DNA from 2 places in the Paenibacillus sp. FSL R7-0198 genome. Region 1 is predicted to be linked to the other one. Evidence: riboswitches for the same ligand, from Rfam matches in the RefSeq annotation. Region 1 holds a riboswitch; the other holds the start of a gene.
The links. Region 1 has a riboswitch for FMN ahead of MKY87_RS02905 (DMT family transporter). Riboswitches for the same ligand answer to the same signal wherever they lie in the genome.

Region 1 (7,449 bases):
GTGCTATGGATGTAGCAGAGATTGATGGCTTCCCATCTGTTCTATGAAAAAGTCATTTGTTCTATCTTATCGATCACCTATAAAAACCTATCGAATTCTACACGTTATCGCGTTGCTTGGTTAAATTTATTTTTAGAGATCACTTATTTTGTTCTTTTATCGCGAAAATTATCATGATCTGTTGCACGTGGTTGAATATGAAAATGGATTTAAAACAAAACTGCGTATAATTTATATTATGCGCAGTTTTTATGAGCCTTAATTTTCGTGAAAAACACCTTATCATCCTTGTTATCCGAAGTTTAGAAAAAGAGAGCTCTTTTCGTCTTTTTCCGCTGTCCCTTCATCCGTTATCCTGTCTAATTGGACTATATTCAAGCATGTAAAGAGCCACATCGCATGATATGGCTCTTCCTTTCCTCTTTATACAGCTAGAGGTGTATATGAAAATACGAACTGATCTTATATAGGCTTTTATGAAAAAGTAAATTATGCGAAAGCAATTCTCTCTGCATCTGACATCCGGTATTGGGATAACAAATAATCTTTGCTCTGCATCGCCGCATGACGAATCGCATCCAGATCAACATTCAACAGCTTACCCTCTCGCTTCACGAGTCTACCTGCCACAAAGACCGTATCCACATTGGATGGATTGGCAAATTGCACAACAGCGCCGATTGGATCATGAACGGGGAACATATTCAGATCGGTGGTACGAATCATGATCAGATCCGCTTCCTTCCCTGGGGTCAACGTACCCACCTTCTGCTCCAATCCCAATGCTTGGGCACCAGCTGAAGTAGCAAATCTCAGCACTTGGCTGGACTGCAAGTTCAACTCACCAGGCATCTCACCCTGCTGCAAAAGTTGTTCATTAGCTCTGGATCGTTCAGCCTGAAGTGCAAACTTCATCTGCGAGAACATATCTCCGCCTGTGGACGTCACTACATCTACACCAAGTGTAGGGGTTCCCCCATGTTCAAGAAAATAGCCGGTGGCTGGATATCCATGACCCATCATCATTTCAATCTCAGGTGTTACCGACAAGGAAGCGCCACTATCTGCCAGCATTTTGTATTCATCCATGCCCATGGTGTTACCATGAACGATATTCACCCGTGGACTTAACAGTCCCGCTTCGTACAAGTGACTAATCGAGCGATCCACAGATCCCCAACTGCCAAATCCGGCATGCATGGAACAGATCGCATCCAGTTCTTGTGCTAGTTCGATCTCTTTCACGGTTGTATCCCAATGACTGAATTCTGGGCCACGAATGGCAAGCCCATAGGTAAGTAATTGATCCCGTGATGAAAAATAACGTTCTTTGACTCTTCTCACATCATTATTCGAATACGTGAGTTGACTATCCCGATTCCAGTAGTCCGTCTCACCAGGGACTCCATGAGCAAATACCGCCCGAATGCCAGCATCCTGAAGTCCGCGAATCAGTTCATCCGTATGGTCAGGGGAATACGGCATGCTCCAATCCATTACTGTCGTCACTCCTGCGTTAAGCGCTTCCAAGGAACCGAGCAGGTTGGCAATATAACTATCTTGTGGACGGAGCTTGCTTCCCATCGCACCATAATAGAGATTTTGCAAATAAACTGGTAACGACCAGTTGGTTCCCGCTGTTTTGACCAGTGATTCCCACATATGCCGATGCGTGTCCACCAGCCCAGGCATAATAATCATCGATGAAGCATCAATGACCTCCGCATCCGGAATATCCAGGTCGGGCTGGATCGCCATGATCAGCGAATCCTGAATCAGAACGTCCGCCCGCTTATACTGTCCAATTCGAGCATCCATCGACAACACACAGCCATTTTTCAACAGATAACTTGTCCGCACAAGACACATCTCCCATCTAATTTGGTTTGAAAGACGATCACATCCTGCTTACGAATCTGTACTGCTTCTGACTATTTTTTCACTAGTATATATACATTATATAGTTATTGTTAGTATTTATCAATTTTGGGATTTGCGTTTCGCCCGAAATCTTCTAACCTTCATCAGATTGCCACACATCTTATCATCACAGTACTTCTGTGTTCTGCTTCTGGTATCATCATAGAACATCCAGCGACAATCCGAATTATCACAGACCCGAATCCTCCCCGCTTCTCCCTCCACCAAAGTCAAAGCAAAGTCAGCAGCCACCTCAGCCATAACCTGATGCCAATGTGCTTCTACAGCTACCAGTTGGAGTTTCAGTTCCTGATCAATTGTAGTCAATGTTCTTCTCACATGCCCTGCTTCCATAACGCCGTTCAACCATTGTTTTTCTATATCTGTTAATGATGCTCCAGAAGACAAGCGGGCTCCAAGAGCCATCAATTCATTCCTGAAGTTTCTCATCGACAACTCATCTTCCGGAGATGCAGGAACAGAAGCGTTAAGTTGCCATCGTTCCAGAAAGTCTTGCTGCCAGCTCGCCTTCCCCAGTCTGTCCTCCGATCGATCTCCCCCACGCCAGTCGTGATAATCGCTGTTTACAAAATCGGTCCATAACCTGTCCATATATACCTCCGTTCAGTGTAACCATCTAATTGTATAAAGAAGGTTACAACTCATCTTTGATGTGTTATATTGAGTGTAACCTTATTAATCAGTTTTAGCTAGTTACATCAAAAATCACAATTTTACGCTAGGAGGAAAACGGCAATGACAAAAACAACAGCACTAGATGTGTTACTTATTCAAAAGGATGATACCTGGGATCAATGTAATTGGATTGTACCTTTGTCGAAATCCTTGGAGGGTCTTACAGCAGATCAAGCAGCCTGGATTCCACCTTCAGGGGGATTAAGCATCTGGCAGTTGGTTAACCATATGTATTATTACAACCATCGCTTATTATGTCGCATGCAAGGTAAAGAGCCTACCCTTCCTTCTGTAGACTCCAATGAATACACATTTGGGAATTCCGGAGATCCAACGGACGCAGTCGGATGGAATACACTGCTACAGGGTACAACTCGATTAGCCCAACAGTTGCGAGATCAATTGGCTGCACTACAAGAGTCAGATCTTGAAGCCGCATATATGGACTCCGAAGAGAAATGGGCACACGAACTGGCTCGCTGGGTACTCCATGATGCGTATCACGCAGGTCAGATCGTGCTCCTTCGCAGACAGCAAGGAAGCTGGAAAATCGTTTTCTAAAAAAAATGCTTGAACTGCTAGCGCTTACAGGAATAAGATGAACTTATTAATGTTACAGCTTGTTCAACACACTATATAATTGAATAGGATCTTCGGGGTAGGGTGCAATTCCCAACCGGCGGTGATGTTCTTCGGAACCAGCCCGCGACTCGCTATTTGTTCTTAACGAAGGACATCTAGCGACTGACTTGGTGTGAATCCAAGGCCGACGGTACAGTCCGGATGAGAGAAGATCAACACATTGACATGCCGTTCACGGGAAGGCCTCTTTCCTGACGCATGTCCTTGGATGAGCCCCCGTTTATTTGGTATATACCAAAACGGGGGCTTTTGTCGATTTTGCCAACTGAAGATTCCGTGTTCTGACGAAGGAGTCCTGAATATGGAAAAGACATCAGCAGCAGCACCTGTTTACCGCAAGGAACGAAGTAATACCGGATTCTGGCTTGTAGTTCTCGGCGCCGCCTTATGGGGTGTAGACCCACTCTTCCGCATTATTTTGCTAAACACGATGACATCCACGCAGATTGTACTGGTGGAACACATCATCGTCAGTCTTATTGCCATACCCGTGCTGTGGAAATTTCGGGCTGATCTGAAAAACCTGCGCGCTCGCCACTGGATTGCCGTGATTTTTATCTCATGGGGAGGATCAGCACTCGCAACGGTATTGTTCACCATGGCGCTTACACATAACGATCCGAATACGGTGCTATTATTGCAAAAAATGCAACCACTCTTCGCTATCGTGCTGGCTAAACTGTTATTGAAAGAAACATTACCACGTCGCTTCGGTGGATTGTTCTTCATAGCATTAGCAGGAACCTACCTGCTTACATTTGGCTTCACATTGCCATTAGGTAACTGGGACAACTGGATTCATGCTGGAAGCTTGTTATCCCTTGGGGCCGCTGCCTTATGGGGAGGTTCAACCGTTATGGGCCGATTAATGCTGGGGCAGGCGCGTTATGAAACGGTCACCTCCCTGCGCTTTGTCGTTGCTCTCCCGCTCCTGATCTTTATGACGTGGAACGAAGGTGCGGCATGGACGTTTCCGTCCGGAACGGGTGAACAGACTGCTGTCATCCTCAACATTCTCGGTCAGGCATTGTTACCAGGTTTGCTCAGTCTTCTGTTGTATTACAAAGGTCTGTCGTCAACCAAAGCATCTGTTGCAACACTTGCAGAACTTAGCTTCCCGATGGCGGGTGTGTTGGTGAACTGGATTGCTTTCCGTACACTGATTACATGGGAGCAGCTGCTTGGTTTTATCCTGATCTGGGTGGCCCTCTTCGCCATTTCCAGACAACAGGAAAGATCATCAACTGCGGCCGATGCGGCACCAAAGCTGCGTACAGAGTAAGTGGATATATCTGAGGCTCACATATAAACCAATAGTCAAATATAAAAATAAAACCATTGCACATCAAATTAGATGAGCAGTGGTTTTTTTATTTCCATTACACAATTTACTCGATATTACTCGATCATTTTCTCAATATGCAATATGAGCTATTAACCCTGTGCTTTATTTCTATATCGCAAATGCAAATGCCCCTCTTTTCCCTCCTCTCACACCGAATATCAAAATCATCGCGCTAAGTCTCTTCTATGTTTTGTCTTTTGTCTAATCCGGTGGTACGATGACATATGGAATAAACAGATGAATTATATTCAGAGAGGAACGATCATGATGTCTTCATTCTCATATACCTCCTACGACGCCGTAGGTTTGGCTGAACTGATCCGATCCCGGGAAGTATCCCCGGTTGAAATGCTGGAAGCGGCGTTTGCACGCCTTGAAGAAGTGAATCCGCAACTTAATGCGGTTATTCGTACATATGAATCTCGCGCACGTGAGGAAGCCGGTTTGGTTCGCCCTGGAGAACAACCTTTTGCCGGTGTGCCCCTGCTCCTGAAAGATATCTCGCAATCCTTGGAAGGTGAATTTCTGACTTCAGGCTCCCGTTTGTTCAGCGAGCATCGTGCATTACGCAATTCCAATTTTGTCACTCGACTCCGTGATGCAGGTTTTATCTTCATAGGACATACCAATACGCCTGAATTTGGTTTGAAAAATATTACCGAGCCCCGTCTTCATGGTCCAACTCGCAATCCATGGAATATCAATCACTCCCCGGGTGGTTCAAGTGGGGGTGCCGCTGCCGCTGTAGCTTCGGGTATTGTTCCTCTTGCCGGAGCCAGTGACGGAGGAGGTTCGATTCGTATCCCCGCTTCCTTTAGCGGATTGTTTGGATTAAAGCCAACCCGCGGGCGCACACCTGTAGGACCGGGAGTTGGTCGTCAATGGCAAGGCGCATCGATTGATTTTGCCCTCTCTCGCTCGGTTCGGGACAGTGCTGCATTGCTTGATACGTTACAAGTCATTCAGCCCGAAGCTGCGTTCCATGCTCCACTCTTTCCAGGCAGTTACTTGGCTGATATGAGCTATCCACATCAACGCAAACTGAAAATTGCATACACAACGGATTCGCCCGTGGGAACACCTGTCAGCGCAGAAGCCAAAGAGTCTGTATACAAGCTCGTTCGCTGGTTGGAAGATCAAGGACATCATGTTGAAGAAAAACTTAGTCCAGTCAATGGAGTTCGGTTGATGGAGAACTATTACATGATGAACAGTGGTGAGATGGCCGCGATGATCTCTTCCATGGAACGATCCATGGGCCGGGCTCCGACCTCCGATGATATGGAGATTGAATCTTGGGTTCTGGCTGAAGCAGGCAAAAAGGTGTCCGCTGCGGAATTTGTACATAGCTTAGCTGAATGGGATGTAGCTGCAGCTCAGATGTCCACTTTGTTCGAGCGTTATGACTTCTACGTCACACCTGTTAATGCTTTTCCTGCGCCTAAGATTGGTGAATTAACACCTCATGACGAACAGATCCGTAATCTGTTGCGAATTAGTGAATTGGACAAGACCCAGCAGCAGCAACTCATCTATGAAATGTTTGAGCCAAGTCTTACGTTTACACCTTTCACCCAGCTTGCAAATCTGACAGGCCAGCCTGCGATAAGTGTACCTCTGCATATGACACCTGAAGGTTTGCCAATGGGTGTTCAAGTGATGGCAACCAAAGGACGCGAAGATTGGTTATTACATCTGGCTGCACAGCTTGAACAATCAGACCTCTGGATTGGGATGAGAGGTAATCCACTATTTCCAGCATAAAGGCGTATTATGTGGTGTGTTAAATTTACCATTGGATGTTCCTGCCTGAGTAGAGTGCGTCGCCATAACCGTGCATGAAAGCTTCATCTGCTCCGCATACTGAAAGCAAACAGTAGCGGAGGAATGTGACAGATGAATACGAATCAGCGCCATAAACAGTCTTATCGTATCCCAGCCAAAACGGGATATGCCTTGAAAGTAAGCAAAGGTTCTTTACTACGCATAACGGATTTGGAGGGACAGCAAGTCATTGATTTTGTGGCATACGATGCTAGAGATGCTAACCATCGCTTGGACCCCGGCGTGACAATGGACGTATTGCGTACTTACCGAATTAAACCGGGACAGTTTGTGTATTCCAATCAATATCAACCTTTACTCAAGATTGTCCGTGACACCGTTGGGGTACATGATTTCTTCAACTCCGCTTGTCGTCCAGAGATGTATGAGGTGTTATACGACAAAAAGGATCACGCCAGTTGTTATCACAATCTGAACACGGCACTGGAACCCTTCGGGATTCTACCACCAGATCAACACTACCCATTTAACCTGTTTATGAAGTCCGTTGTAGACAGTGAAGGCAAAATTGATGTTGTAGCTCCCGACTCTCGAGCAGGTGATTATATCGAGATGGAGGCATTAATGGATCTCACAATTGGGCTCTCCGCCTGTCCTTGTGAAGAAAGCTCATGCAACGGCTACAACTGCACCCCAATTCAATTGGATGTGGAACTTTAACAGAATAACAAGGCCTTGACGCAGTATGAGATAAAAGTAGTTTGTTCTAATTCACTCCTTGCGGGAATACGATGACTTGTACCCATTTTCTGTGACAACTGGTACAATTCATCGAACCCGTTAAGGAGTGAACGTGTTTATGTCTGTACTGTTCAGTTATATCATTCTGGGAATATCATTGTCCGCTCCAATCGGTCCGATTAACGCCGCCCAACTCGACCGTGGAGCCCGCCACGGATTCATGCATGCCTGGATTCTAGGACTCGGCGCTATGTTTGCAGATTTGGTGTATATGCTGCTGATTTATTTTGGAGTTGCCCATTTTCTGGACACGCCGTTCA
Region 2 (7,449 bases), 420 kb from region 1:
TCTCCCTAACGGTATAATGTAATGTAAGTAACGGAAATCCCTAAGTAATCACTTCCATAAATTACATGGTGAACATTGTTCATCTAAAACGCATTTACTCTTCGTTCTGCTCAATATCATCAAACTTGAGCATATGCCCCAGCTTGGCTTGCTTCGTATGAAGATACACTGTATTGTCCTCATTCTCTTCCATCTGGATTGCAACACGCTCTACAACTTCAAGTCCATATCCTTCAAGGCCTTTAATTTTACGAGGATTGTTAGTAAGCAGTCTGATCTGACGAACCCCAAGGTCTTTCAAAATTTGGGCGCCAATCCCGTAATCACGCAAGTCGGCAGCAAAGCCCAGCTTCAGGTTTGCATCCACCGTATCCAGACCTTCCTCTTGCAGCTTGTAGGCTTTGAGTTTGTTGATTAGCCCAATGCCCCGACCTTCCTGTCTCATATAGAGCAGAACGCCATTGCCTTCCTCGTTAATCTGTTTAAGTGCCGCATCAAACTGAGGACCACAGTCACAACGATGGGAATGGAATACATCGCCAGTCAAACATTCAGAGTGCACACGCACAAGTACGGGTTTGGAACCATCTATTTCGCCTTTAACCAGCGCCACATGCTCCTTGTTGTCCACAGCATTTGTATAGGCCACCGCTTGAAACTCGCCAAAGTCCGTTGGCATACGTACAGCCACTTCACGTTGAACCAGCTGCTCTTTTTCGTTACGGTAACGAATCATGTCCTGAATACTGATCAGCTTCAGATCATGTTTGCGGGCAATCTCCTGCAGATCCGGAAGTCTGGCCATTGTGCCATCTTCCTTAATCACTTCACAGATCACGCCTGCGGGATATGAACCACACATAATGGCCAAATCTACCGCCGCTTCTGTATGCCCGGCACGACGAAGTACACCGCCATCTTTTGCAATCAGCGGGAACATGTGACCAGGCTTACGGAAGTCCCCAGCTTTCGCTTCAGGATCGATCAGACCTTTCACGGTAATAGAGCGTTCATGTGCCGAGATACCTGTTGTCGTATCTTTGTGGTCCACAGAGACGGTGAAGGCTGTTCCATGGAAATCCGTATTTTGTTGAACCATCGGTTTCAGATTCAGTTCGTCCGCACGTTGTTGTGTAATCGGAACACAGACCAGACCTCTACCTTCAGTAATCATGAAATTAATGACTTCAGGTGTCGCCTTTTCGGCCAAAGCGATAAAATCGCCTTCATTCTCCCGATCTTCATCATCCACAACAATGACCGGTTTACCACGCATGAGATCATATATAGCTTCTTCTATCGTATCCAAAATGGATTGTTCTGACATGGGTCCACCTCCAGTTTATTTCTGTTTTTATTTATGCAAATCCGTGATTGGAGAGAAAATCTTCACTGATACTGCGCGGCTTGCCAGCACCCGTCTCTCGATGTCCTCTCCCATACTGGAGCAGATGATCCACATATTTGCCCAAAATATCGCATTCGATATTAATGGTATCCCCTGTCTTTTTCACATTTAGTACAGTTTCACCAATGGTATGCGGGATTATGGAAACCGTGAATGCGGTATCCGATGTATGGACAACGGTCAAGCTAATGCCATCCAGTGTAACCGATCCTTTGGGAATCAGATATTTGAACAACTGGTGATCATCAGGTTTGATCTCAAACACAATCGCATTCTGATCACGTGTTATACTGCCAATCACCCCGGTACCATCGACATGGCCCTGAACGATATGTCCGCCAAAACGCCCGCCGGATTGCATGGCCCGCTCCAGATTAACTTTACTGCCAGATTGCAGCTGACTGAGATTGGTATGGCGATAGGTTTCAGGCATTACATCGGCGGTAAAACCTCCACCTTCGAGCGTTGTCGCAGTTAAGCACACGCCGTTCACTGCTACACTATCACCAATTTTCAGATCGTCCATGATGGCGGAAGCTCCGATATTCAGGACCATCGCTTCGCCTTTCCGACCAATACGCCGGATCTGACCAACTTCTTCCACCAAACCGGTAAACATGCTGCCGCCTCCCTTCTTTAATTTATAAAGAGTCTAACTTGTTTCTTTAAAATTCATTTATTTATTCAGGCCACACCGGAATACCGCCAATGCTGATATTATCTCCAACTTTTTCGATCTCCAACTGATTCAATTGAATCGCCTGATTCATACGTTCCACACCTTCGAAGCGGAAGCTTCCAGGTGTATCATAACCGCCTACAATCTTCGGAGCGATAAACATGAGCAGTCGATCGACCAACCGTGCCTCCAGCATGGCTCCATTCAGAGTGCCCCCACCTTCAAGCAAAATCGAACCAATCTCACGCTCACCCAACTTGCTAAGTCCGCTTAACAGATCCACACGTGGTCCAGGACCACAGCGTATAATCTCAACACCGTAAGCTTCCAAACGTTCAGCAGCTTCAGGACTGGCTTCGTCTGTGGTGAGAACCCATGTTGGAGCAAGACCATCCTTAACCATTTTGGCACCTACGGGAAGACGCAACTTGGAATCCACCACAATGCGCACCGGACTAATGCCTTCCACTTGTAAACGGGTTGTAAGTTCCGGATTATCGGCAATCACTGTGTCGACGCCAACCATAATTCCCTGGTGACGATGACGAAGGGCATGCACAATCTCACGAGCGGGCTCGTTGGAGATCCACTTGCTGTCTCCGCTGCGAGTAGCAATTTTGCCATCCAAAGTAGTAGCCGTTTTCAGTGTCACAAAAGGTAGACCCGTTGTTATAAATTTAATGAATTTTTCATTCATGCGTCTTCCACGCTCACGCAGTACGCCAACTTCAACTTCAATGCCTTGTTGACGAAGCATGCTGATGCCTCTGCCGGATACTTGCGGATTTGGATCTTCACAACATACGACAACACGTTTTACCTTTTCATGAATCAGGCGTTCACTACAAGGTGGCGTCTTGCCATAATGACTACAGGGCTCAAGTGTAACGTATACCGTACTTCCTTCTGCATCGCTGCCTGCCATGTTAAGGGCATGCACCTCCGCATGACCGGTTCCACGTTTCAGATGGCTCCCCAGACCTACAATACGACCTTCTTTCACAACTACACATCCAACGACCGGATTAATCCCCGTCTGTCCTTGTGCTCGTTCCGCCATATCCAATGCCAGTGCCATATAAAATTCATCATTGATCATTTCCAAATCCGTTCACCCCGCGGTTTAAAGTCTTGTTTATTAAAAAATCCCCGTCGAACAATCAGTTCGATGGGGATGATGAGAGACAAATGTCACCAGCAGGAGTGAAATGGATACAGCACGCCAACACTTTGCCCAAAACTTCATTTCGGGCAAGTGAAAATAGACACATACCTTAATGAACATCAATTACAGGTAAAGAGCTTTTATCGTGTGGCATATGTATGGAACTGTCCGGCGTAACCGGATCTTCCCTGTACAGTGCAAGACATTACCAATCTAGACTGTGCAGCAATACTCCTGCTGAATGCAAACCTGTTAGGTCTGCACCTCTCCTTCTCCCATCCAGACTATACTGTCGGTTCTGGAATTACACCAGATCAGCCATCTGCCAATGGCAGACAGGTCACGGACTTTGCATCAAGTGCTGGACATGTGTCCTTACACTTCCTGCATCACCGCCGGTAGGGAATTGCACCCTGCCCTGAAGGATTGCTTTCGTTATTACTTGGATGTTAGCACTTTAATGCCAAAAAATCAATTGTTTTTTGTTCCTTTTTGTCACATACTAACTTTTAATAAGCTAAGAAACAACAAAAAACCGCTTCCTCTCAAGGAGGCACGGTTTTTGCTTGGAGGCCCACTTCACATCCATCGCATCATTCTACATATCAGGAAAACACCAGCTCGCCATATGCTTTAATTCTTTGGCATTATGGAATGGAGTGCGGTCAGGCTCTTGCAGGGGCGAAGTTGGCAGCGGGAACTCTCTTGCCACCCTTCTGACCCAACTTGTGGAATCGATCGCAATAGCCGAGCATTTCCAGCGTCCATTCGCTCTCGGTCGAAAAGTCCCATGCAAATCTGCTTTTCCCGGCATCTCTGGAAAGACACCATCCAGATATTCAACGATGACACGCTTGTCTCTGACTTCATGACAGTATACTGTCACCCATACACCTTCCCGGACCCGAACAGCATACACATCTCCAGACTGTACCTCCCCGGTACCTGCATCAGGAGATGCCTTTGGTACTTTTCCGCGAACACTTCTCTTCTTCTCCAATGCTCCTAAGATCGTGTCCTTTACAGCTGGACTCTCATCAGGCTTATCCGCAAGAGATATATTATTCAGATCAAAATCATGAAATATCTTGTTCAGGTTGTTCTCATTGATTCCTACAGATGAGTCCCACCACGCCAGAGGCGCCTGTACCTCAACCCGCACATTGGGGCGTGCGTCACGTTGCATGTAAGTGGTGAATTCCGTGATCATTCCAGGATGTTCCGGCGTATCCAATATGCCAATCAGAGCTAACGTCTCAAGCAAATCACGGTAGGCATATTCCTTCTGTGTAGGCAAAAGACGTTCCTTCTTGAGCGCTACTGCTGCCTTGCTGTAACGTGTTCTGGGAGGTAATTCGCGCAGCACCGTTAAAACCGCACGGAATGTCCAGCGGTCGTACTCATTGGGTATTGGAAGCTCCTGCGCGGCAGCCAGCTCTCGAAGTGCCAACACATATCCAAAAGGATCACCGTCCAACGGGGTTCCATTGGTCATCCGCCAATACCATTGCAGCGTTGTGTCGGTTGCTTGATCTACACTTAATCCGCAAATCTTACAAGTGTTTGAAGATGGATATGGCGTATGTTCATGACTTGGCATACTGCTCGCAATAAGCTTGCCCGTAAGCAACGAGCGCCAGATCATGGGTGCTGACCACAAAGAGGATACAAAGGCCTGCGCTGCATCATTGATCGTCCAGTAATTCGCAACTTTTTTCAGCTCAGTAATCGTTTCATCATGTTGCGGACGTACAAATCGATTCGGTTCATGCCCGGCTGCCTCAAGCGCTTCTCGATCCTTTACGGATAGACTATCCGGAACGACATGGCGCGATGCCTGCAGTTCTTCATCCCACAACGTGCGCTCACTATAAATTTGTTTTAACAAGCTTAGCTGAGTAACCGTATCCAAGGTTTTACTCATCCTTTCTAATCATCGATTTCAAGTATGTAAAAAAACAAAAAAAGTGCTTCTATAAAAGAAGCACTTCATGTTTGGATCCAGTTAAGGTGAAGGTATTAAGCTTCTACAACTTCAACAGTTTCCATTTTGTCTTTACCTTCTAAAGCGTCCACGAACTCCATACCTTTAGTTACTTTACCAAATACAGTATGTTGTCCATCCAGATGTGGTTGCGGTTGGTAGCAGATGTAGAACTGGCTTCCACCTGTGTTACGGCCAGCATGTGCCATAGCAAGTGTTCCGCGCTCATGTTTGTTCGGGTTAATTTCACAATTGATTGTGTAACCTGGGCCACCTGCACCGCTACCGTTAGGGCATCCGCCTTGAGCTACAAAGCCCGGGATAACGCGGTGGAATGTAAGACCATTGTAGAAACCGGAGTTAGCCAGTTTCTCAAAGTTTGCTACTGTGTTTGGAGCTTCTTGATCGAACAGATCGATCAGAACTTCTCCGCCGTTTGCCAATTTAATTTTCGCTTGTTTCGCCATATGTAAATGACTCCTTTCGTATTGACCATCGTTAATGGTGCCAGAACGCATGACCCTGGGTCAAGCATTACAGCACTTTTCTTAGTGTACACCGAAAATGACTGGATCGCAAAAAAAACGGAAACTTTTTTTCATAATTTAGTCCGAATATACAAAAAGCAGACGAAAAAGGAAGTTCCCTTTTCATCTGCTTCAAATTTAAAATCCCTATATCCTGAATAATGCAGAAACGCATTATTTTTTGACGAATTAGCGAGTTACTGGCTGTTTGCCAATGCGCGCTGGTACCAGGTCATTCTGGATGATATCTTGATACGTCTCACGGCGTACTACGACATCTCCTTGACCGTCTTTGACAAACACAACAGCCGGACGACGAATACGGTTGTAGTTGCTCGCCATGGAGTAGTTATATGCACCTGTACAAGCTACAGCGAGCAGATCGCCGCTCTCCACTTTTGGCAGGTCCAGATCCCAGATCAACATATCGCCACTCTCGCAGCATTTACCCGCAACAGATACCGTTTCCTGAGCAGCCTCATTCGCACGGTTGGCAAGCACAGCTTCGTACTTGGATTCATACAAAGCAGGACGTGGGTTATCGGTCATACCACCATCAACGGCAACGTATTTACGCACGCCTGGGATGTCTTTGCTTGTTCCAACAGTATACAGCGTTGTTCCCGCTTCACCCACGATACTGCGGCCTGGCTCAACCCAGATCTCAGGTACGGCATAGCCGATTTGAGCAAAATGATTTTTAACTGCGTCTGTAATAGCCTTCACGTATTGCGCAACTTCAAGCGGTGTATCTCCATCGATATAACGGATTCCGAATCCACCACCAAGGTTAACCACTTTGAAAGCAACATTAAGACGCTCATATACACTTGCTGCAAATTCAGCAACACGTTGAACAGCCATCTGGAAGCCTTCAACTTCGAAGATCTGGGAACCGATGTGGGAATGCACACCGAGCAATACCAGGTTAGACTGCTTGGAAGCCAAGTCAATCGCTTCAAATGCCGTACCATTACCGATATCGAATCCAAATTTGGAATCCGTTTGACCTGTAGAAATATATTCATGCGTATGTGCCTCAACACCAGGCGTCACACGAAGCAAAATGTTTACTTTACGATTTTTGTCCGCTGCTACAGCCTGCAACAGATGCAGTTCATTGAAGTTATCAACAACAAAGCATCCGATCTCCGCATCAAGAGCCATTTCGATCTCTTCCAGCGTTTTGTTGTTACCGTGGAAATGAATGCGCTCAGCCGGGAATCCTGCTTGCAGTGCAGTAAACAGTTCACCGTCAGATACAACATCCAGGGAAAGTCCTTCTTCAGCTGCAAGGGCACACATCGCCATTACACAGAATGCTTTACTTGCGTATGCAACCTGGAAGCCCAATCCGGAAGCACGGAATGCTTCCATATACTCTCTGCAACGCTCGCGAACCAATTGCTCGTCCACAACGTACAGGGGAGTTCCAAATTGTTCTTTCAGATCTGTTGCATCAACTCCGCCAATCTCCAGATGCCCTTGCGCGTTTATTTTACTTGTACCATGTAAATACATAATCTGCATTCCTCACTTTTTTATATACTGGAACAGTTGCTATTCCAATGATTTTACACCAGTATATCAAATTAGGCAGCGAGATGAATGGATTTTTCGGAAGATCATTTGTGTTTTTTACTTTTTCGCAGTTCACCGTCTGGATCATCAGACATTTTGGTGTTG

Region 2: another riboswitch for FMN. It lies ahead of ribD (bifunctional diaminohydroxyphosphoribosylaminopyrimidine deaminase/5-amino-6-(5-phosphoribosylamino)uracil reductase RibD); the one in region 1 lies ahead of MKY87_RS02905 (DMT family transporter).

The regions. Positions count from the first base shown of each region.
Region 1 covers NZ_JBBOCB010000001.1:712,609-720,057, forward strand. The annotation lists gene MKY87_RS02890 (amidohydrolase family protein) at 490-1,860, opposite strand; gene MKY87_RS02895 (CGNR zinc finger domain-containing protein) at 1,981-2,532, opposite strand; gene MKY87_RS02900 (DinB family protein) at 2,677-3,177, shown strand; FMN riboswitch at 3,262-3,415, shown strand; gene MKY87_RS02905 (DMT family transporter) at 3,560-4,540, shown strand; gene MKY87_RS02910 (amidase) at 4,871-6,367, shown strand; gene MKY87_RS02915 (urea carboxylase-associated family protein) at 6,500-7,108, shown strand; gene MKY87_RS02920 (LysE family translocator) at 7,248-7,449, shown strand, end outside.
Region 2 covers NZ_JBBOCB010000001.1:1,128,497-1,135,945, forward strand. The annotation lists gene MKY87_RS04725 (bifunctional 3,4-dihydroxy-2-butanone-4-phosphate synthase/GTP cyclohydrolase II) at 95-1,327, opposite strand; gene ribE (riboflavin synthase) at 1,359-2,027, opposite strand; gene ribD (bifunctional diaminohydroxyphosphoribosylaminopyrimidine deaminase/5-amino-6-(5-phosphoribosylamino)uracil reductase RibD) at 2,089-3,192, opposite strand; FMN riboswitch at 3,516-3,682, opposite strand; gene MKY87_RS04740 (hypothetical protein) at 3,851-5,164, opposite strand; gene MKY87_RS04745 (peptidylprolyl isomerase) at 5,272-5,703, opposite strand; gene lysA (diaminopimelate decarboxylase) at 5,953-7,284, opposite strand; gene MKY87_RS04755 (spore germination protein) at 7,389-7,449, opposite strand, start outside.